Regions from separate parts of the Staphylococcus massiliensis genome, predicted to be linked through region 1. Evidence: riboswitches for the same ligand, from Rfam matches in the RefSeq annotation. Region 1 holds a riboswitch; each other region holds the start of a gene.
The links. A riboswitch is a leader RNA that binds a small molecule or an ion and turns the genes downstream of it on or off. The one in region 1 is predicted to bind S-adenosylmethionine.
Positions count from the first base shown of each region.

Region 2: it holds a riboswitch for S-adenosylmethionine, as region 1 does, so the genes downstream of both, ACF3N8_RS10105 (methionine ABC transporter ATP-binding protein) here and ACF3N8_RS02220 (alpha/beta fold hydrolase family protein) in region 1, are expected to answer to the same signal.
Region 3: it holds a riboswitch for S-adenosylmethionine, as region 1 does, so the genes downstream of both, metK (methionine adenosyltransferase) here and ACF3N8_RS02220 (alpha/beta fold hydrolase family protein) in region 1, are expected to answer to the same signal.

Region 1 covers NZ_CP171119.1:463,265-470,753, reverse strand. Annotated here, with positions in the region: gene serS (serine--tRNA ligase) at 46-1,332, shown strand; SAM riboswitch class I at 1,769-1,866, shown strand; gene ACF3N8_RS02220 (alpha/beta fold hydrolase family protein) at 1,923-2,888, shown strand; gene ACF3N8_RS02215 (DUF2232 domain-containing protein) at 2,990-3,892, shown strand; gene ACF3N8_RS02210 (DHH family phosphoesterase) at 3,907-5,874, shown strand; gene rplI (50S ribosomal protein L9) at 5,871-6,317, shown strand; gene dnaB (replicative DNA helicase) at 6,343-7,489, shown strand, end outside.
Region 2 covers NZ_CP171119.1:2,093,642-2,101,130, reverse strand. Annotated here, with positions in the region: gene pheT (phenylalanine--tRNA ligase subunit beta) at 1-641, shown strand, start outside; SAM riboswitch class I at 1,935-2,043, shown strand; gene ACF3N8_RS10105 (methionine ABC transporter ATP-binding protein) at 2,114-3,130, shown strand; gene ACF3N8_RS10100 (methionine ABC transporter permease) at 3,132-3,791, shown strand; gene gmpC (dipeptide ABC transporter glycylmethionine-binding lipoprotein) at 3,812-4,654, shown strand; gene ACF3N8_RS10090 (DUF1958 domain-containing protein) at 4,729-5,979, opposite strand; gene rnhC (ribonuclease HIII) at 6,268-7,197, opposite strand; gene zapA (cell division protein ZapA) at 7,410-7,489, shown strand, end outside.
Region 3 covers NZ_CP171119.1:1,343,251-1,350,739, reverse strand. Annotated here, with positions in the region: gene ACF3N8_RS06630 (hypothetical protein) at 1-272, shown strand, start outside; gene ACF3N8_RS06625 (transaldolase) at 346-1,056, opposite strand; gene ACF3N8_RS06620 (hypothetical protein) at 1,252-1,557, shown strand; gene crcB (fluoride efflux transporter CrcB) at 1,722-2,093, shown strand; gene ACF3N8_RS06610 (CrcB family protein) at 2,086-2,442, shown strand; gene ACF3N8_RS06605 (NERD domain-containing protein) at 2,502-3,407, opposite strand; gene metK (methionine adenosyltransferase) at 3,584-4,786, opposite strand; SAM riboswitch class I at 4,898-5,011, opposite strand; gene pckA (phosphoenolpyruvate carboxykinase (ATP)) at 5,169-6,758, shown strand; gene ACF3N8_RS06590 (S9 family peptidase) at 6,803-7,489, opposite strand, start outside.

The DNA of each region.
Region 1 (7,489 bases):
GTGAATACTCAAATATATATAAATTTGAAAGGGTGTTTTTAGAAGATGTTAGATATTAAAGTTTTTAGAAATGAACCTGATTACGTTAAAGAAAAAGTTAGATTAAGAGGTATGGAGCCTAGTGTTGTTGATGAAGTTCTAGAGCTTGATGCAAAAAGCCGTGAATACATTAACGAAACTGAACAACTTAAAGCTGAGCGTAACAAAGCAAGTGAAGAAATCGCTCAGAAAAAACGTAATAAAGAAGACGCGGATGATGCGATTAAAGCTATGCGTGAAGTTGGCGACAAAATCAAAGACTTAGACGCTAAATTAAAAGAAGTTAAAACTGAAATTGAAGATAAATTAGCACGTATACCAAACTTCATTCATGACGATGTACCTGAAGGTGATTCAGATGAAGACAACGTTGAAGTTAAAAAATGGGGTACGCCACGTGAATTCGACTTCGATTACAAAGCTCATTGGGACTTAGTAGAAGATCTTAAGATGGCTAACTTTGAACGTGCTGCAAAAGTTTCTGGTGCACGTTTCGTATACTTAACAAACGATGGTGCGTTACTTGAACGTGCTTTAATGAACTACATGCTTACTAAACATACAACTCAAAACGGTTACACTGAAATGATGGTACCACAATTAGTTAACGCTGATTCAATGTATGGTACTGGTCAGTTACCTAAATTCGAAGAAGACTTATTCAAAGTTGAAAAAGAAGGTCTTTACACAATCCCAACTGCTGAAGTACCTTTAACAAACTATTACCGTGACGAAGTTATCCAACCAGGTGTCTTACCTGAGAAATTCACTGGAATGTCAGCTTGTTTCCGTAGTGAAGCGGGTTCTGCAGGCCGTGACACTAGAGGTCTTATCCGTTTACACCAATTCGACAAAGTTGAATTAGTACGTTTCGAGAAACCAGAAGATTCTTGGAATGCTTTAGAAGAAATGACTGAGAACGCTGAAAGCATCCTTGAAGAATTAGGCTTACCATATCGTCGTGTAATCTTATGTACAGGTGATATCGGCTTCGGCGCAAGCAAAACTTACGACTTAGAAGTTTGGTTACCAAGCTACAATGAATACAAAGAAATCAGTTCTTGCTCTAACGTAACTGACTTCCAAGCACGCCGTGCAAATATCCGTTTCAAACGCGATAAAGATGCTAAACCAGAATTTGCACACACATTAAATGGTAGTGGTCTAGCAGTAGGTCGTACGTTCGCAGCTATCGTTGAAAACTATCAAAACGAAGACGGTTCTATTACAATCCCTGAAGCGCTTGTTCCATTCATGGGTGGTAAAACTAAGATTGAACCAATCAATAAATAAATCTTAAACATTATAAATGGCTTTTAACAGGAGCATCTAGATCGGTTACGAATCGATCTAGTTGCTTTCTTTTTTTATCATTGCTAAGACATTAAAGATGAATTGTACTTAAGAAGAGGGGAGGTTGCTTTTAAGGTCGCCTCTTTTTTAAAAGCCCTTTAAATCAAGGGTTTTATTTAAATTAAGTAACCCCCCCTGGTGGGGTAGGGGAGTTTGAAGGGTGTCTAAAAATATCAGGGAAGTCTAAATTTTCGAGTAAAAATTCACAAGCAATAAAACGCCATAATATTAGCTTTCCGAGTATGACGTTTGTCTTACTTCAGACAAACGGAAGTGTAACTAAGGATGCTATAAAGTAATTTTTATCAGAATATTTTGACATATCACTTTAATAATAAAGCCATATAAGTTATGATTAACTTAATCAATTTCATATTGCTTATTAAGAGAAGTGGAGGGACTTGGCCCGATGAGACTTCAGCAACCGATCTCAAGACACGGTGCTACAACCAACGTTCATTCGATTGATAAGTCTACAAACACCTTACAATCGAGTAAGGTGTTTTTTTAATATGCAAGGAGGTTTTGGAATGAACTATACAGTAGATACGTTACATTTAGGTGAATTTACAACTGAATCAGGTGAAACAATAGAAAATCTTAAACTCAGATACGAGCACGTAGGCTACAAGGGTCAACCACTCGTCCTCATTTGCCATGCGCTTACAGGAAACCATCTAACTTATGGTACAGATGATGATCCAGGCTGGTGGCGAGAAATCATTGATGGGGGATATATGCCTGTACATGATTATCAATTTTTAACGTTCAATGTTATAGGTAGTCCATTTGGTTCAAGTTCAGCATTAACTGAGCGTGCTTTTCCAGAGAGATTAACGATACGAGATATCGTTCGCGCGATTGAAATCGGTATTTCACACTTAGGGTTTAAAACGATTGATATCTTAATCGGAGCGTCCTTAGGTGGTATGCAAGCGATAGAACTGCTATATAATAACCAGTTTAACGTTAAGAAAGCCGTAATTCTCGCTTCAACGTGTAAGACATCTTCATATAGCCGCGCATTCAATGAGATAGCGAGACAAAGTATACATTTAGCGGGTAAGGAAGGGCTAAGTTTAGCAAGACAAATTGGGTTCTTAACGTATCGATCTTCAAAGTCTTACGAAGAAAATTTTACGCCTGAAGAAGTGGTAAGTTACCAGAAGTATCAAGGAGACAAATTCAAGGAACGCTTCGATTTGAAGTGTTACCTGACACTGCTCGACGTCTTAGACAGTCATAATATTGATAGAGGCCGTGAAGATGTTGATGCAGTCTTCAAATCGCTCGAAACTAAAGTCCTCACAGTAGGATTTAAAGACGATTTATTGTATCCAAACGAAGACGTCTATCACGTAGGGAAACGATTTAAATATCATAGGCATTTCTATGTGCCTGACAACGTAGGTCATGATGGATTTTTATTGAACTTCAATATATGGGCACCCAACTTATATCATTTTTTAAAAGTAACGCGAAATAAGCGTAAATAAACCGAATTTGATGATTTGTAAATCAATATACTACAATTGTATAACAACGCTAAAGATTGTAGAATAGAGATTAAAGATTATAAAGTTTGGAAGTGGCATTATTGTTTTCGAAAATAGATGTTAAAGCAACGATGATTGCTACAAGTGTCATGATTGTCTTAGCTATAATATTAAGCTTCGTACCATGGCTTAGCGTATTGTTACTTTTATTTGCAACAATTCCAGGTATCGTATTATGGCACAAATCAATTCCATCATTTGGCATGAGTGCATTAATCACGGTGATAATTACAACGCTTACGAAAAGTGTCTTTGCATTAAGTATTGTAATTATCATCTTTATTTTAAGTGCCGTGATCGGTCAATTGTTAAAAGAACGCGCATCAAAGGAACGCATTTTTTACTTAGCTTCATTTATATCAAGTCTGATCACTTTAGTGGTTATCATGATTTTACAAAGTATAAAAATGATTCCACTCACATATCAAATGATTAAACCGTTAGAATCATTAATGAAAGAAGCGCAAAAAGTAAGTGATGTGTCTAAAGAGTCAATGGATATGTTAGAAAATAGTATTCATACCTTAAGTGCGTCTTTCCCATCATTTTTAGTACTTTTTATCATATTCATTGTATTTTTAAATCTACTCATCACTTTTCCAATGTTACGTGAATTTAAGATTGCAACACCATCATTCAAACCCTTGTATTCATGGGAAATGAACCGCTCATTCTTGTGGATATATTTTGTCGTATTATTGGGTATGATGTTTACAACGGAAATTAACACATGGACAAGCATTCTATTGAACTTACAAGTTATGTTACAATTAGTTATGTTTATTCAAGGATTAAGTTTAATACATTACTTCGCGCACAAGAAACGATTCCCTACAGCGGTATCCGTTATTTTCGTGATTTTAGGTGTTATCTTTTATCCGATTACGAGACTCATTGGAATGTTAGATTTAGGTATAAATTTAAAAGGCTTCATTAAAAAATGATTTGAGGTGACAAAATGAACCGTCAAACCACTAAAAAGTCACTGTTAATCCCTTATCTTTTAATGGTGATTACATCGATCGCTATCGTTGTTATATGGTTCATATTTAGGCCGTTATTGGCTTTATTTGTAACGATTGGTCTTATCGTAATGATTATCATTACAGCTTTCATGTTAAGACACGCTTACAAGAAGATGGACGAATACGTCAATCAACTAAGTGGTGAAATATGTGGAACGAGTGATAGAGCAGTAAAGACGTTGCCGATTGGTATCGTCATTCTCGATGAAAATGACCAAATCGAGTGGTTAAACCAATTTATGCATGATCGCATTGATCGTAACGTCATTTCGGATCCGATTAATGAGGTTTATCCTAATATTTTAAAGCAATTAGAAAAGACAGAAGAAATCGAAATTACAGACGAACCATATCACTACCGTGTTAGTCACGCAGAAGAGGAAGGCGTACTTTATTTCTTCGATATTACTGAAGAGGTACAGACTTCTCAATTATTTGAAGATCAGCGTCCAATCATTGCAACGCTTTTCCTAGATAACTATGATGAAATCACGCAGAATATGAACGACACACAACGTTCAGAAATCAACTCAATGGTTACAAGAGTGATTAACCGCTGGGCAACAGAGCATGACGTTTACTTTAAACGTTATAGCTCAGACCAGTTTGTCGCATACTTAAACCATCGTATCTTAAAGGAAATTGAAGATACGAACTTTGATATTTTAAGTCAACTTCGTGAAAAGAGTGTCGGTTACCGTGCACAACTTACATTAAGTATTGGTATCGGTGAAGGTTCAGATAACCTCATTGATTTAGGTGAATTATCACAATCAGGCTTAGACTTAGCGCTAGGTCGTGGTGGTGACCAAGTTGCCATCAAGAATATGAATGGTAACGTTCGTTTCTATGGCGGTAAGACTGACCCGATGGAGAAACGTACGCGAGTTCGTGCGCGTGTTATTTCTCACGCTTTAAAAGACATTTTAATGGAAGGTGACAAAGTGATTGTTATGGGTCACACGAGACCTGACCTTGATGCAATCGGTGCAGCTATCGGGGTATCACGATTTGCGATGATGAATAACCTTGATGCATATATCGTATTAAATGAAGAAGATATAGACCCAACATTACGCCGAGTAATGAATGAAATTGATGAGAAACCAGAACTTAAAGAACGCTTTATTACATCGGATGAAGCTTGGGATATCATGACATCTAAGACAACCCTCGTTGTTGTAGATACACACAAACCAGAAATGGTTCTTGATGAAAATATTTTAAATAAAGCAAACCGTCGTGTGGTTATTGACCATCACAGACGTGGTGATAGTTTCATATCAAACCCATTACTTGTTTATATGGAACCTTATGCAAGTTCGACTGCTGAGCTTGTTACAGAATTGCTTGAGTATCAACCTAAAGAACAACGTTTAACACGTTTAGAGTCGACAGTGATGTTTGCAGGTATTATTGTAGATACACGCAACTTTACACTACGTACTGGTTCTAGGACTTTTGATGCAGCAAGCTATTTAAGAGCACACGGTGCAGATACAATTCTGACGCAACATTTCTTAAAGGATGATATTGATACGTATATTAATCGTTCTGAATTAATTCGTACGGTAGAATTACAAGATCATGGCGTAGCAATCGCACATGGCTCTGACGAAAAGATTTATCATCCGGTAACAGTCGCTCAGGCGGCAGACGAATTATTAAGTCTTGATGGCGTTGAGGCATCCTATGTGGTAGCGAAACGTGAAGAGAACTTAATTGGTATATCAGCACGTTCGCTTGGTGAAATTAACGTGCAACTTACGATGGAAGCATTAGGTGGCGGCGGACATTTAACAAATGCTGCAACACAACTTAAAGATTCAAATATAGAAGATGCAATCGCACAACTTCAAGAAGCAATTACAGAACAGATGAATAGGAGTGACGAATCATGAAAGTAATTTTCACAGAAGATGTTAAAGGTAAAGGTAAGAAAGGCGAAGTTAAAGACGTACCAGTAGGTTATGCGAATAACTTCCTTTTAAAAAAGAACTTAGCAGTTGAAGCAACACCAGGTAACTTAAAACAATTAGAACAACAAAATAAACGTAAAGAAGAAGAAAAACAACAAGAATTAGAAGACGCTAAAAAGTTAAAAGAACGTTTAAGTGAATTAGAAGTTGAAGTTACGGCTAAATCAGGTGAAGGCGGTAAATTATTTGGTTCAGTGAGCACGAAACAAATCGCTGAAGCACTTAAAGACCAACATGATATCAAAGTAGATAAACGTAAGATGGATTTACCAAATGGTATCCACGCACTTGGTTATACGAACGTACCAATTAAACTTCACAAAGAAGTAGAAGGTACATTACGCGTTCACACAGTGGAAAAATAATACGTAAGGTAATGAGGTGCTCCGTATGGATGGTATGTATCAACAACAAAATCAAATGCCACATAACAATGAAGCAGAGCAGTCTGTACTTGGTGCAGTTCTCATTGATCCAGAACTGATTATAACAACTCAGGAAGTCTTACTTCCTGAGTCATTTTATCGTATGGCACATCAACACATCTTCCGTGCCATGATGAATTTAAATGAAGACGGCAAAGAGATCGACATCGTTACATTACTCGAACAACTCACGACTGAAGGTAAGCTCAGTGAGTCAGGTGGACCATCATATCTCGCTGAACTTGCGAATAACTTACCTACAACTCGTAACATCGATCATTATATCGACATCGTAATTAAGCATGCGATTAAGCGTAAGTTGATTTATGTTGCTGAGAGTATCGCAAATGATGGTTATAATGATGAGTTAGATTTAGAAGTCGTGTTAAATGACGCCGAAAAACGTATTCTTGATATTTCGTCTACACGTGAGAGTGACGGCTTTAAAGATATTCGTGACGTCTTAGGTGATGTGTACGATAATGCAGAATTGCTTGATCAGAATAGTGGTCAAACACCTGGTATCCCAACAGGGTACCGTGATTTAGATAATATGACAGCGGGCTTTAACCGCAATGATTTAATCATCTTAGCAGCAAGACCATCTGTCGGTAAGACTGCCTTCGCACTAAATATTGCGCAAAAGGTTGCGACACACGAAGATCAATTTACGGTAGGTATCTTTTCACTAGAGATGGGTGCTGACCAGCTCGCAACGCGTATGATTTGTAGTTCAGGTAACGTAGACTCAAACCGTTTACGTACCGGTACGATGACTGAAGAAGATTGGAATCGTTTCACGATTGCAGTCGGTAAGTTGTCACGTACGAAGATTTTCATCGATGATACGCCAGGTATTCGAATCACAGATATTAGATCAAAGTGTCGTCGTCTTAAACAAGAGCACGGCCTCGATATGATTGTGATCGACTACTTACAACTGATTCAAGGAAGCGGTTCTCGTATGTCAGATAACCGTCAACAAGAAGTGTCAGAGATTTCGCGTACATTGAAAGCTATCGCAAGAGAGATGGAGTGCCCTGTGATTGCACTCAGTCAGTTATCACGTGGTGTTGAACAGCGACAAGATAAACGACCTATGATGAGTGATA
Region 2 (7,489 bases), 780 kb from region 1:
GAAAAGGCCAATTGCCGGACGAAGTCGAATATCTAAGTGGTATTATGACGGGTGAGTATGTGTCAAATCTATGGCAACAAAAGAAAGAAGAAGTTGATTTCTTCTTAGTAAAAGGTGTTGTAGAGCGTGTAGCTGAAAAGCTCGATCTAACATTCGATTATCAAAAAGCTCATATTGATGGCTTGCATCCAGGACGTACAGCTGAAATTTTATTAGACGGCGATGTAGTAGGATTTATCGGTGAGTTACACCCAAGTGTACAAAAAGATTACGACTTAAAACGTACGTATGTCTTTGAAATCAATTACGATAAACTTATGGAAACATCTGTAGGCTATATTAATTATGAACCTATTCCTAAATTCCCAGGCGTAACTCGTGACATTGCTTTAGTGGTTGATCGTGATGTAGAAGGTGCAGAACTAGTTAAAATTATTAAAGATAATGGCAAAGATATCCTTCAAGATGCGCTTGTCTTCGATGTTTATCAAGGTGAACATATGGAAGAAGGTAAGAAGTCTGTAGCGATACGATTATCTTACTTAAATAAAGAAGAAACACTTACTGAAGAACAAGTTACGCAAGTGCATAATGGTATTCTAGAAGCACTTGAAAATAATGGTGCTACATTACGTGGTTAATTAGAGCTATAAGAGTTTGGGTTCATGCCCGAGCTCTTTTTTTAATATTTATGTTTTTTTATTCGTGATCTGTAATATAAAATAAATATTGTTTACATTTATAAATGAATGGTGTATTATGTAAATATAAAACACCCATCCATTTTTGTTGAAACCATTAGGTGGAAAGTATAGAACATATTGAACTCCCGTTAAGCAAGTTCAACTATATGTTTACCAACAGCTTGCTAACTAATGTCTCTACACATTAGCTAGCTTATTTTTTAATCTTTCTTGCGTAATACCATATGACAATTTTTTGAAACAATAATGAAATACCAATAGTGATTTAAATACTTAAATCAAATATTTTACTCCTTTCCACCTTAGTTTTCGTAAAATGTATTGAGTGAACCAAGAGTCTGGGACATAAGTCGTGAAATAGAGCATTTAAGCTTTATTTCATACAATTCTCAAAACAGCTGACTCAGAGGGCGGGGCCCTGGCAAAGAAATTTGCGTAGCAAATTAACAAGCTATGCAAGCCGGGGCTCTTCCTCATGAACAAAGAAGCCTGAGCTTCTTTGTAAGTCCAACTATCGTATTGAAAATACGAGTTGGGCTTTAGGAGACTACAGGCTCCGGCCATGCCCCAGGAAAGCATGCTGTTTAAGGGAATTGTAGTATTATGTCTCAGCCTCTTTTATTCAAGTAAAATACGTTGTAATTTTCAATTAATAATATAAAATAAAAATCATTTACTTTTATTACTAAGCAGTGTATAATAAAAATATAAAAAAAACCTAGCTATTTTAAAGGATTTACTAGGTGGAAAAATATAGAACATATCGAACTCGCGTTAAACAAGTTCAACTATATGTTTACCAACAGCTTGCTAGCTAATGTCCTCACACATTAGCTAGCTTATTTTTTAATCTTTCTTGCGTAGTACCATATGACAATTACTTGAAACAATAATGAAATACTAAAAGTTATTTCAATACTTAATTCAATTAAAATTCTCATCGTACCACCTCCAATACCAACACATAAATAGCTGGAGGTAAACGCATAACTGTTGCTACATTTTTATTGATTAAATTATATTATAAATAAAAAATAAAAGATGGTGTTATTTTAATACGCATTAAAAATAAATACTATATTCTAGGGCTTTTTAAAAAAAGGGATTTAAAAATGCCTGAAATCGCGAAATACAAGGGCATGACAAAAAATATTCTGAAATTTCAAAAAATCTATTGACAATCTTGAGTAATATAGTAAGATTAGTTGTACCGATAATTAAATATTCTGAATCTTATCCAGAGAGGTGGAGGGAAAGGCCCTTTGAAACCTCGGCAACAGGCTCAATCGTTTTTGAAAACTGTGCCAATTCCTGCAACGTGAAGTTGTAAAGATGAGACAAGTAGTATTCGAACCTATGGACTTGTCTTATCCATAGGTTTTTTATTTTAGTTTTAAGGAGGCATTACATTGATAGAGTTCAAAGGGGTAAATAAATCCTTTTATAAAAATACGCTAGAAATACAGGCGTTAAAGGATATTGACTTAAAGGTAGCCCAAAAAGATATTTATGGCGTTATTGGATATAGTGGTGCTGGTAAAAGTACGTTAATACGCCTAGTTAACCAACTTGAAAAGCCAACATCTGGTGATGTAATTGTGGATGGCCAGAGAATGAATCAACTCAAACCCAAGCAACTTCGTTTAGTAAAGAAAGATATCGGTATGATTTTTCAACACTTTAATCTTTTAAACTCAAAATCAGTCTTTTACAACGTGGCAATACCACTCATTCTTCAAAAGAGATCAAAATCGTACATCAATCAAAAGGTTTCTGAAATGTTAGCCTTTGTTGGTCTTGAAGATAAAGGTAAACAATTTCCGAATGAATTATCTGGTGGTCAAAAGCAGCGTGTAGCAATAGCACGTGCACTCGTAACAGATCCAAAAATTCTTCTTTGTGACGAAGCGACAAGTGCGTTAGATCCTTCAACAACAGAATCAATTTTAAATTTGTTGAGGAAGGTTAACCAATCTTTAGATGTCACAATTCTTTTAATCACACATGAAATGAGTGTGATTCAACAAATTTGTAATAAGGTCGCAGTAATGGAAAGAGGGCGCGTAATAGAACATGGAGATGTATTAAAGGTACTAGGCCATCCTCAAACAGAAACTGCTAAAAGCTTTATTTCAACGATTATAAAAACGGACTTGCCTGAGTCATTAAAAGCTCATCTTCCTTCTACTCAAAATGTTGTAGATATCAAATTATACCTTGAAGGTAAGCAAATTGGTGATCAGATATTACAGCATCTTATTAGGAACTTAAATTTAGATGTTAATTTAATTTACGCATCGATGACAGAAATCCAAGGTACTTCAGTAGGCTATTTAACACTACGATTTAACGAACCTACTGATCAAATAAACAAGGCTTATGATTACTTTAATATACATAATATTGAATATGAAGAGGTGATATAACATGCTTGGTTCTTCTATCGATGTTTCACAATTATTTGAAGCGTTATATCAAACGCTATTAATGGTTTCTATTTCATTAGTATTGGGTGCGCTAATTGGTGTTCCTCTTGGTATCTTACTTGTTATCACGAAAAAGGGTGGTATTTGGGAGCAAACATTTATTTATCATTTACTTAACCCAATTATTAATGTACTACGTTCATTACCTTTCATTATTTTACTTATTGCGATAGTGCCTTTTACGAAGCTTATTGTGGGGACGTCAATTGGTACTGAAGCTGCCATTGTACCTTTAACGGTTTATGTGGCACCTTACATCGCACGTTTGGTAGAGAACTCTTTACTTGAAGTGAATAGTGGCGTTATTGAGGCATCACAAGCAATGGGTGCTTCACCTTTTCAAATCATAAGATATTTCTTACTACCAGAGGCACTTGGTTCACTTATTTTAGCACTGACAACTTCAATTATTGGACTTATCGGTGCGACTGCAATGGCCGGTGCTGTTGGAGGCGGAGGTATTGGTGACCTAGCTTTAGCATACGGTTACCAAAGATTTGACACGATGGTTATTATTATCACCGTTGTCATTCTGGTTGTAATGGTTCAACTTATTCAATCATTAGGTAATTTACTCGCTAGAAAAGTAAGGAAAAATTAATAACAAAGGGGAAATTTAAATTGAAAAAATTACTAGCATTAAGTTTAGTCATCATCTTATTTATAGCTGCTTGTGGCAATAAAGGTGATAGTAAGAAAGTTACAGTAGGTGTTGCATCGAACGATACTAAAGCTTGGGAGAAAGTTAAAGAACTTGCTAAAGAAGAAGATATTGACTTAGAGATTAAACAATTCTCTGATTATAATGTTCCGAATAAGGCTTTATCAGATGGGGATATCGACATGAACGCTTTCCAACACTTTGCGTTTTTAAATCAGTTCCAAGAAGCGAATAAAGGTACAGATATCACACCAATTAGAACGACTGTACTTGCGCCATTAGGTATCTATTCTAAAAAGCACAAAGACGTTAAAGATAATAAAGATGGTGCTCAAGTCATCATTCCGAACGATGTTTCTAACCAAGCACGTGCATTAAAACTTTTAGAAAAAGCTGGTCTGATCAAATTAGATAAAGACTTTGGCTTAACAGGTTCACCTAAACAGATTAAAGAAAACCCTAAAAATCTAAAAATTAAAGCAGTTGATGCTCAACAAACTGCTAGAGCTCTAGATGAAGTAGATATTTCTATAATTAACAATGGTGTTGCTACTAAAGCAGGTCTAGATGCTAAGAAAGACCCAATTTACTTAGAAAGTTCAAAAGGTGAAGCAACTAAGCCTTATATTAACTTTATAGCTGTAAACACTAAAGACAAAGATAACAAAACATACAAACGTATTGCTGAATTATACCATTCAAAAGAAGCTAAAGAAGCGTTAAAAGAAGATACAAAAGATGGCGAAATCATCGTCGACCTTAAACAAGATGAAATTGATAAAATTCAAAAGAGCTTAAAATAATTATATTGCAGATATAAAAACGAGCCTAAGTACTCAATTGAATACTTAGGCTCGTTTATTTTTATATTATTCTTCTACTTACTTCGTTTATAAATTCGATACATGATAAATAACGTTATAGCGAGTATGAACGTTAACAAGAATAGAATCGAAACGATAATTAATAACAGATTGTCCATGATTTTGTCTTTAAGGGTATCAACTTTCTCTACACCAACTGATGGTGCTTTAGTTCCCTTAATAAATGAACGATCGTAATCGAGTTCAATACGTCCTTCATTAATCTTATAAGAGTAATTTTTCATATTTTTAGGTACGACATCATATAAATCTGTTTTAACATCATACACCTTATCATTAATTTCATGTCTACCTTTGGATAAGACTTTCTTATATTCGTATTTCTCTCTCATTTGTTTAACATAACGATTTGCGATGGTGTGACGCATTTTCTCAGCATCATCACTAGGGTATGGTTTCACATTGAGCACGACAACATTTAACCTTAAGTTATCTTTATGATTTGTGAGAGCTAAATTATACCCATTATCGCTAGTTCCAGTTTTTAAACCATCTGAACCTTTAAATCCTCGACTTTCTCCAGGTAAAGATAAATTTGTCGTTCGCATTTTACGTCCTTTTTGAACATCCGCATTCAATTTAGAGTAATTCAATACTTGTTTATGGTCTTTCAACAAGTGATGCATTAATAAACTTAAATCTTCAGCAGTCGTAGAGGTCTTAAGTTCTTTCCTATAGTCTATAGGTTCAAACGGTTTTAGTAAGTCGTTTGATGCACCAGTTGGATTTACAAAATGTGTGTGCGTCATACCTAAGGCTTTCGCTTTGTCATTCATTCGATGCGTAAATTTAGAAGGGCTACCAGCGATTTTGCGACCTAAAACCATGGTTGCTGCATTACTTGAAACAATAGCCGTTTGCTTTAATAGTTGGTCAATCGTATACGTTTCGCCCGCATTTAATTTAAAGGATGCTAAACTTGGCATCTTTGAAAGCTTCTCTTCTTTAGGTGTAATTTTAACCGTATCATCTAAACTTAAATTGCCATTCTCAACTTGTTCAAGTGTTAGATACATGGTCATCATTTTAGTTAAAGAAGCTGGATCGACCTGGCTCTTATAGTGATATTGGTATAAAATTTGTCCGCTTTCCGTTGTGACTGCAAGCGCATTAGGTGTGTATTGTTTACTAATACGATGATCTTGGTTGATAGGTTCTAAAGGTGACGTCTTGCTATAAATATGAGTGGGAAACACCAAATTTAAAATAAGCAATAAACCTAAAATGATATGTAACTTTCTCATCACAGGAATCCTTTCACTTTATTATAAATTTTTTAGGTTATCGATTTCTCATAAGTTACTTTGTATGTGCGTATAGCTTCTATTTTAACAAATAAAAGTTGTATTAGGTTTAAATTGCTTTAAATTAATTGTAAAAAAGACGTATATTTTTATTCTTTTTTGTGAAAAGTCTTTTAAATATACGTCTGAGTAAATATTATTTATTTTTAAAAAGCTTTTTAGAAATATACCAAAGTAAATAACCAAATATGCATATGCCAAAAATAACTTGAATTAACAACATTGTACTCATTTTGAATGACCCCTTTTGTTTAAAATATCTAATGCTTTGTCTCTATTTTTGAAATGACGCTTTGAGTAAGTGTCTAAAGTATTAATATCGTATTTTTGAATCAATTTAGCTGCTTGAAGATCGACTTTCGCACTCGCACCTTTAGGTATATCGAGTTTAAGTTTATGCTCTATTTGTTCCATATGTTTAACAAAAGCATATCTTGAAATAATACTCGCCACAGCTATACTTAATGACTTAGACTCGCCTTTAGTTTCGAATTTTGTCTTCTTATCGCAAGGTATCTCAGTTAAAGCGTAATGCTTATAGACTTCTCTTTTCGCAAATTGATCAATAACGATGTAATCAAGTTCTGTTTGGTCAATTTTATTGAGAACGTTAGTGATACACGCATTGTGTAACACGGCTTTCATCTTAACCTGAGACCAACCGAGTGCTTTACGTTCATTATACTTTACATTATCTAAAGTAATGAGCGAATGTGGAATAAACGTGACGAGTTGTTCAGCTAATTCAACAATCTTGGTGTCGTTGAGACGTTTTGAATCATCAACACCAAGTGTTTTAAGTAGGGGAATTTGATCTTTAGAAACGTAACTCGCACAAACTGTTAATGGTCCAAAATAATCTCCGCTACCTGCTTCATCACTACCGATACAACTATATTGATTATAGGGAATTGTTGGATGGGATGATGCGCTTGATGGTGTACTTTGAGATGCTTGATGGCCAAGTAATTGGTTTGAAACTTCTTGTGCTGTTTTACCTTGAAACATGACTTTATTCGAATTATAAATATTTATCGTAACACCTTTGTATTTGCACTTTGCTTTCATACCTTGAGGTAGCTTTGACTGTTCGAATTTAATCTTAGACATAAGCTGTTTGATTTCTGTATCTTTTAATTTTAAAACTACGTTTGTCATATGACTTCCTCACTTTAATAAACTTATATACATCATATCATAACAAGGATAAACGTATATATGACTTATAGGGCTTTTCAAAGGGGAAGGGTTAATGAAATAAGCGAGATTTCTAAATATGAGAAAGTTATAAAAGCATACACAAAATAATTTAACTCATGTATAATAATAATTGATGAATTGAAGTAAAGAATTAAGTCAGGAGAATCTAAATGGGTGAATTTAAAAATCGAATTAATGTAACGATAAACGATCGTAATTACACGATTGTTGGTGAAGATAATCCAGAACA
Region 3 (7,489 bases), 880 kb from region 1:
AGAAAGTAAGAAACACCAAAGAAAACCCTTTTAACTATAAAGATTTAAACGATGTTCAAAAAATTTATACATTAAACTTACACATTGAATTCTTTATATTTACAAGCGAAGAGTTTGCTGAAAAGAACTTAGAGCACTTAGTCACACGTATTTATGCGATTCATGAAGAATTAGAACATTTGATCATAGATAATAATAAGAATTTAGATACTTTGAATGCGGCATATCATAAATATTGCGAGAGTCGTAATATAGCCAAACAATATATTTAAGTGCATGGTTAAATGATAAAAGCCTTGAATGACGGTACCTCAACCATCATTCAAGGCTAATTTTTTTAGTTTTTTATAAAATACTTAAACCACTCTTTAGAATATCTTTTTCAAACCCTTTAACTGTATCAACTGACAGTTCATCGATATTACGACCAATGTTCGGGATCTTTTTAACAACGTCAGCTGGGCAAGTGATAATGTCAGCGCCGATTTCATCAGCTTGAATGACGTTAAATAATTCTCGGCAACTCGCCCATAATAACTTAACGCCTTCTTTTTCATGCGTCACTTTAACCGATTCTTTCATTAAAGGTAGCGGATCAACACCTGTGTCTGCGATACGTCCCGCAAATACTGAGACGTATGTAGGTACACCTTCTTTAACCGCTTCAGTGATAGCTTTCACTTGTTCAATCGTGTAAACCGCAGTGACATTAAGTTTTACATCTTTGTGTGAGAGCTTTTCAATAAGTGGAATCATGGATTCACCATTCGTATTCACAACAGGAATTTTTACGAACACGTTGTCACCATATTCCTTTAAAATCTCAGCTTCTTTCTCCATTGTTTCCATGTCATTCGCGAACACTTCAAATGAAATCGAAGCATCAGGGATTGCTTGAACAACTTCACTCGCAAAAGCCTTATAGTCCGTAACACCAGCTTTAGCCATTAAACTAGGGTTAGTCGTAAAGCCATCTACCTCTTTGTTTTGGTAAGCTTGTTTCATTTGCTCGATGTCTGCACCATCCGCAAATACTTCAACATTTAAATTAGACATACTTATTCCTCCTATCCTATATGAATCGTGTTACTGTTTAAAGTTGATTTACACTAGGTATGTATATAAATAAGTTATACCATTTTTCGTATATGATAGCTATTTTAAGGGGCTATCTAGAAATTTATTCATGAATATTAGATAAAAAGAAATTATTTGTGCTATGATGTATGTTGAGAATTATAGGAGGATATTATGAATACATCTAAAAAATACTTTTTTCTATCCTTAATATTAATTTTAATTAGTTGTTACTTTAATACGTTAAATCCACTATTAGATTTTCACTTTAAATCAATCATTTTACTTATATTAATATGTAGTATCGTGAATACGATTATCATACTACTTGCCATACATTTTAACGATAAATCGATTAAATCACTACATTCTCATAGTGGATGGGTACGCGGTGCGTCACGTATATTACCTTTCATAATCATGATTGTAATTGCCTTACATATTTTAGCAGCTTTATACACATTCGGTATATTTAATTAATTACGTATTCAATCAAACGAAATTAGCACGACTTTAGTGTTATTAAGATGATTTATGGATTCAATTTAATTTAGTTCGATTAAGGCAAATTGCCAGAGTGAGATTAAGAAATCTTTGAACCACATCGGGTTTCTGCCTCACTCTTTTTTTAATGAGGTGACAATATGCAATATGTATATATTTTTATAGGAGGCGCGATTGGTGCCTTGCTTCGCTACCTTCTTTCATTTCTCCACGAGCCTACAGACCTTCCAGTTGGTACCTTTATCGCAAATATAATCGGTGCTTTCTTAATGGGATACCTGTCCCATGCTGCGATACAACTATTTCAAGATCATCCTAATGTAAAGAAAGGCGTTACGACAGGGTTTGTCGGCGCACTAACAACCTTTTCAACCTTTCAATTTGAAATCGTTCAAATGCTTAATCATCATCAAATTTGGCTCGCACTTTCATACGCAATTTTAAGCTTTTTAGCGGGACTTACATTTTGCATGAAGGGTTTTGCGTTAGGAGGTAAGGTTAAACATGATTAAAATCTTACTCGTGCTACTAGGTGGTGGCGTCGGAGCTGTTTTAAGAGGATTGATTACGAATCTTTTTAAAAAGTCCTTCCCTAAAGTAACCTTTCCTTTAGCAACAACTGTTGTTAATTTAGTGGGATGTTTTTTAATTGGATATATATCGCAGTTCGATTTAAATGATTCATTAAAAACTTTAATTGTCACAGGCATGTTAGGTGGTTTAACAACATTTTCTACAATGATGTACGAATTGATTCAAATGTTAAATGACGATAATAAACCTTCACCTTACTTTTATATCTATGCTTTGGTGCAATTTGTCCTAGGATTATTATGTTGTCTATTGGGATACTACGTGTAAATAGGGTTTAAAAAAAGCACTATAGCGTACCTATTCGGTATCGCTATAGTGCTTTCAATTTAATTGAAGCTTTCAATTTTATCCATAATTTCTTGCAGTTCTTCAACATTGTATTGAATACGTCCGTGGAAGACGAACTTATTAAAGTATTCATTAAGTTGTTCAGGTCCAACTAACGCGCGAGTATGAGACGTCTCTTGGAAATTAGAGATTGTTACTGCGCCATCATATTTAGGGTTAAAGTATAAAAGCGTTGTTGGTAGGTATTTTAAATCTAATTCACGTTTTAACGTTTCAGCTAAACGTTCAACTTTCGTAATATGTGTTGTGTAATCAACTACAGATAAAGAATGTTTATCATCATTTTGATCTAAAACAATCGTATGTGGTGCAGTTATTTCTAAATCAAGCGTGTTGAAAACTTGTTCCATAACTGGAAGCTTTCCAAATTGAGACTGATTAACACCGTAATACACATGTCCTTTTAAAAGTTGAGAATCGATTAAATAAAGACCCGTACGTGTAAGTACTAAGTGACTGATTCTAGAAACATCTTCAAAGTTTTGCTTTGGTAAAAAGATGTTTGCCATAATATGCATATCTTCAGGACGGATACGCTTTTCATTTACTAAGCGTTCACGAATACCTAAAAGACGCATGTCAGTGATATACTCACTTTTATTTTTAGAGAATAATTTTAAAGCATCAATTTCTCTATCTTTTGAATTTACCGTAGCTTCGTAATCTTCTTTTTGTTTCGTAATCGTTTTCTTATTTTCTATTCTTTCTTTCTCTAGAGCTTCTTCATGATTCTGATGTAATTCTGAATGTTTAGAGTTATATTGATCCTCTAATTTTTGTTTTGCTTTCTTTTTGCTGCTAAGCGCAACGAGAAATAGGATAAAGAATATAATTGCAAGTAGTGTTGCTACAATTAAACTAATGCTTATTGCATCTAAAGCCATATGATAAAACGCTCCCTTTCTTCTACAATCAGACAAACAGAAATATTCAATTTACAAAGTAAACTATGTATGATGTTTCTATTTTTAACGGCTCAATCTGATTTAAAATAAGCTATACCCTATTATAATAGAATATAGCTTATCATTCGATAGTTTCGTATGATTTTTTGTTAAAACTATTTAACTTTTTCTATAAAAGCATTTAATGCATCAACTTTATCAATTTCTTCCCATGGTAATTGGATGTCAGTACGTCCAAAATGACCATATGCTGCAGTCTGCTTATAGATTGGTTGACGTAAATTTAACATTTCAATGATACCTGCTGGTCGTAAATCAAAGATATCTCGAACCGCTTCAACAAGTAACGGCTCAGGAACTTTGTTAGTGTTGAATGTATCAATTGAAATAGATACAGGCTCGGCCTTACCAATTGCATAAGCGAGTTGAACTTCACACTTATCACTTAAACCTGCTGCAACGATATTCTTAGCTACATAACGTGCTGCATATGAAGCAGAACGGTCAACTTTAGTTGGATCTTTACCACTGAAAGCACCGCCGCCGTGTCGCGCATAACCACCATAAGTGTCTACAATAATCTTTCTACCTGTTAAACCTGCATCACCTTGTGGCCCACCAATTACGAAACGGCCAGTAGGATTAATGTAGAATTTCGTTTCTGCATCAATTAAGTTTTCAGCAACGACAGGATAAATAACATGTTCTTTTATATCATTTTCAATTTTACTTAACTCAATATCTTCATGGTGTTGAGATGACACAACAATCGTATCTACACGAACTGGTTTATGATTTTCATCATATTCAACAGTAACTTGTACTTTACCATCTGGACGTAAGTAAGCTAAAGTACCATCCTTACGTACATCGCTTAAACGTTTAGATAATTGGTGTGATAAATAGATAGGTAAAGGCATGTATGTTTCAGTTTCATTCGTCGCGAAACCGAACATTAAACCTTGGTCACCAGCACCAGTTGCTTCAATTTCTTGTTCTTTATCGTCATCACGGTATTCTAATGCGCGATCAACACCTTGAGCAATATCAGGTGATTGCTCATCAATTGCAGTTAATACAGACATTGTTTTGTAGTCATATCCATACTTAGCACGTGTATAACCAATGCCTTTAACTGTTTCGCGTACAACTTTAGGGATATCGACGTACGTTGATGTAGAAATTTCTCCTGCGATTAGCGCCATTCCTGTTGTTACTGTCGTTTCACAGGCAACACGCGCATTCTTATCGCCTTTTAAAATTTCATCTAAAACTGCATCGGAAATTTGGTCAGCAATTTTATCAGGATGTCCTTCAGTAACAGATTCTGACGTGAATAATCTTCTGTTAGTAGTCATTTTATACTCCTTTAAAATTTATATTACGAAAATTCTCTTTGATTTTATAGAGCTAAATAAAAAAACCTTCTTCACTATTAAGATAGAGAGAAGGCTTAATCCGTCCATTCGCTCTTATCGTTCAGACTATTGTCTGCAAACGGTTTGGCACCTTTCTTTTATATAGGATAAAAGAGGTTGCTGGGCTTCGTTGGGTCCATGTCCCTCCACCACTCAGGATAAGAGAATCCGTTAGCTACATACTACCTAAGTTTATTAAGCTTGTCAATTTTATGAAAATCTTTAAAATCTCTAGTAATAGCATGGAATAATAATACAAATGTGTTATACTAATTTCATGTAAATGCTTACATTACCGTAATAACTATTGGAGGGATTCTATATGACAATTGACATGGGGACGAATAACACGAAGATTGATGACATTATAGCAAAAGACACGTCTCATTTTCAATTAAGCACAACGGAATTATATAACAAAATTTTAGAAAGAGATGAAGGTGAATTAACAGAACTTGGTGCTATCAACATGAAAACTGGTAAATATACTGGTCGTTCACCTAAAGACAAATTCATTGTAGATGATCCTGAAATCGCTGACGAAGTAGATTGGGGAGATATTAACCAACCTATCTCTGAAGAAGTTTTCTTAAATCTTTATGATAAAGTCGTTAATTACCTAGATGAAAAAGATGAATTATTTGTTTTCAATGGTTATGCAGGTAGTGACAAAGACTCTGAGCTAAAATTAACTGTTGTTAATGAACTTGCTTGGCATAATTTATTTGCAAAAACAATGTTCATTCGCCCAGAAAGCGTAGAGGAAGCAGAATCTATTAATCCTGAATTTACAATTATTTCTGCCCCTACTTTTAAAGCAGACCCTGAAGTAGACGGCACGAAATCAGAAACTTTCATTATTACATCATTCAAACATAAAACAATCTTGATCGGCGGTACTGAGTACGCTGGTGAAATGAAAAAAGGTATCTTCTCAGTAATGAATTACTTATTACCACAAAACGATATCATGAGTATGCACTGTTCAGCTAACGTTGGAGATAAAGGCGATGTTGCTTTATTCTTCGGTTTATCAGGTACTGGTAAAACAACACTTTCAGCTGATCCAGATCGTAAATTAATCGGTGACGATGAGCACGGTTGGAACGAAAACGGTGTATTCAATATCGAAGGTGGTTGCTACGCTAAAGCAATTAATCTTTCAAAAGATAAAGAGCCACAAATTTATAGTGCTTTAAAATATGGTACAGTTTTAGAAAACGTTGTAGTTGATGAACATGGTGACGTTGACTTTGATGATAATAAGTACACTGAAAATACACGTGCTGCTTACCCTATCCACCATATTGATAATATTGTGGTACCATCAAAAGCTGCACACCCTAACACAATCATCTTCTTAACTGCAGATGCATTCGGTGTGTTACCACCTATCTCTAAATTAACTAAGAGCCAAGCTATGTATCACTTCTTAAGTGGTTTCACTTCTAAATTAGCTGGTACTGAACGTGGTATTACTGAACCAGAACCATCATTCTCTACTTGTTTCGGCGCTCCATTCTTACCATTAAACGCGAAAGTTTACGCTGACTTATTAGGTAAATTAATCGACGAACACGAAGTTGATGTTTACTTAGTAAACACTGGTTGGACTGGTGGTAAGTATGGCGATGGTAAACGTATCGACTTAAAATATACACGTCAAATGGTTAACCAAGCTATTAGCGGTGAACTTAAAGACGCTGAATATGAACAAGACGACATCTTTGGTTTAAATATTCCAAAAGAAATCGAAGACGTTCCATCTAAAATCTTAATGCCTAAGAACGCTTGGTCAGATGCAGAAGCTTATGATGAGCAAGCTAAAGACTTAGTAAACCGTTTCAAAGAAAACTTCAAGAAATTCGGTGAAGAAACTGCTGATCTTGAAAAAGACGGTGGCTTTAAATAATTCAATCATAATTAAACCGAGGCGCGTTATGCGTCTCGGTTTTTTTAAATTTCTGATTCTGTTTGTGCCATCCAATCTTGTATGTAATTGAGTACATCTTTTAAAGCGCTTGGACGAGGCACATGTCCTTCTTCCAATTGATATAACGTATCATAAGTAGCGCCTACTTGTTTTAAGTGCTTTTCCAAATGATAGGCTTGATGAATCCCCACTTGTTCATCCGCACCACCATGTACGATTAATATCGGAGGGCTCATCTGTGTTATTGCGTTCAGAGCTTCACGCTCATCATAAACTGAGCTTTGCTTCTTAGGGTGACCAATCATGCGTCTCATCATACCTCGCAAATCAACGCGCTCTTCGTACATTAAACGTAGGTCCGACACGCCTCCCCATATGATATAGCTTGTTGCACCGACTTCTTGAAATGTTAATAAGCCTTGAATACCACCTCTTGAGAATCCGATTAAATGTAGTGGCGTTTCGGGATACATCTCCTTTAAAATATGTGCCGCTTCTATAACGTCATTTAAGTCCGCGCCAGCAAAGGCGTCATGCCCTTCGCTACCATTATTACCTCTATAGTAAGGCGCAAATACAACCGTTGAAGCATTCATAAATTGCATCATGCGCGCAGGTCGAACTCTACCAACCTGACCTTTACCACCCCGCAAATACATTACGATACGACGCGCTTCCTTTAAAGGCTTGAATAATAAACCTTTGACGTG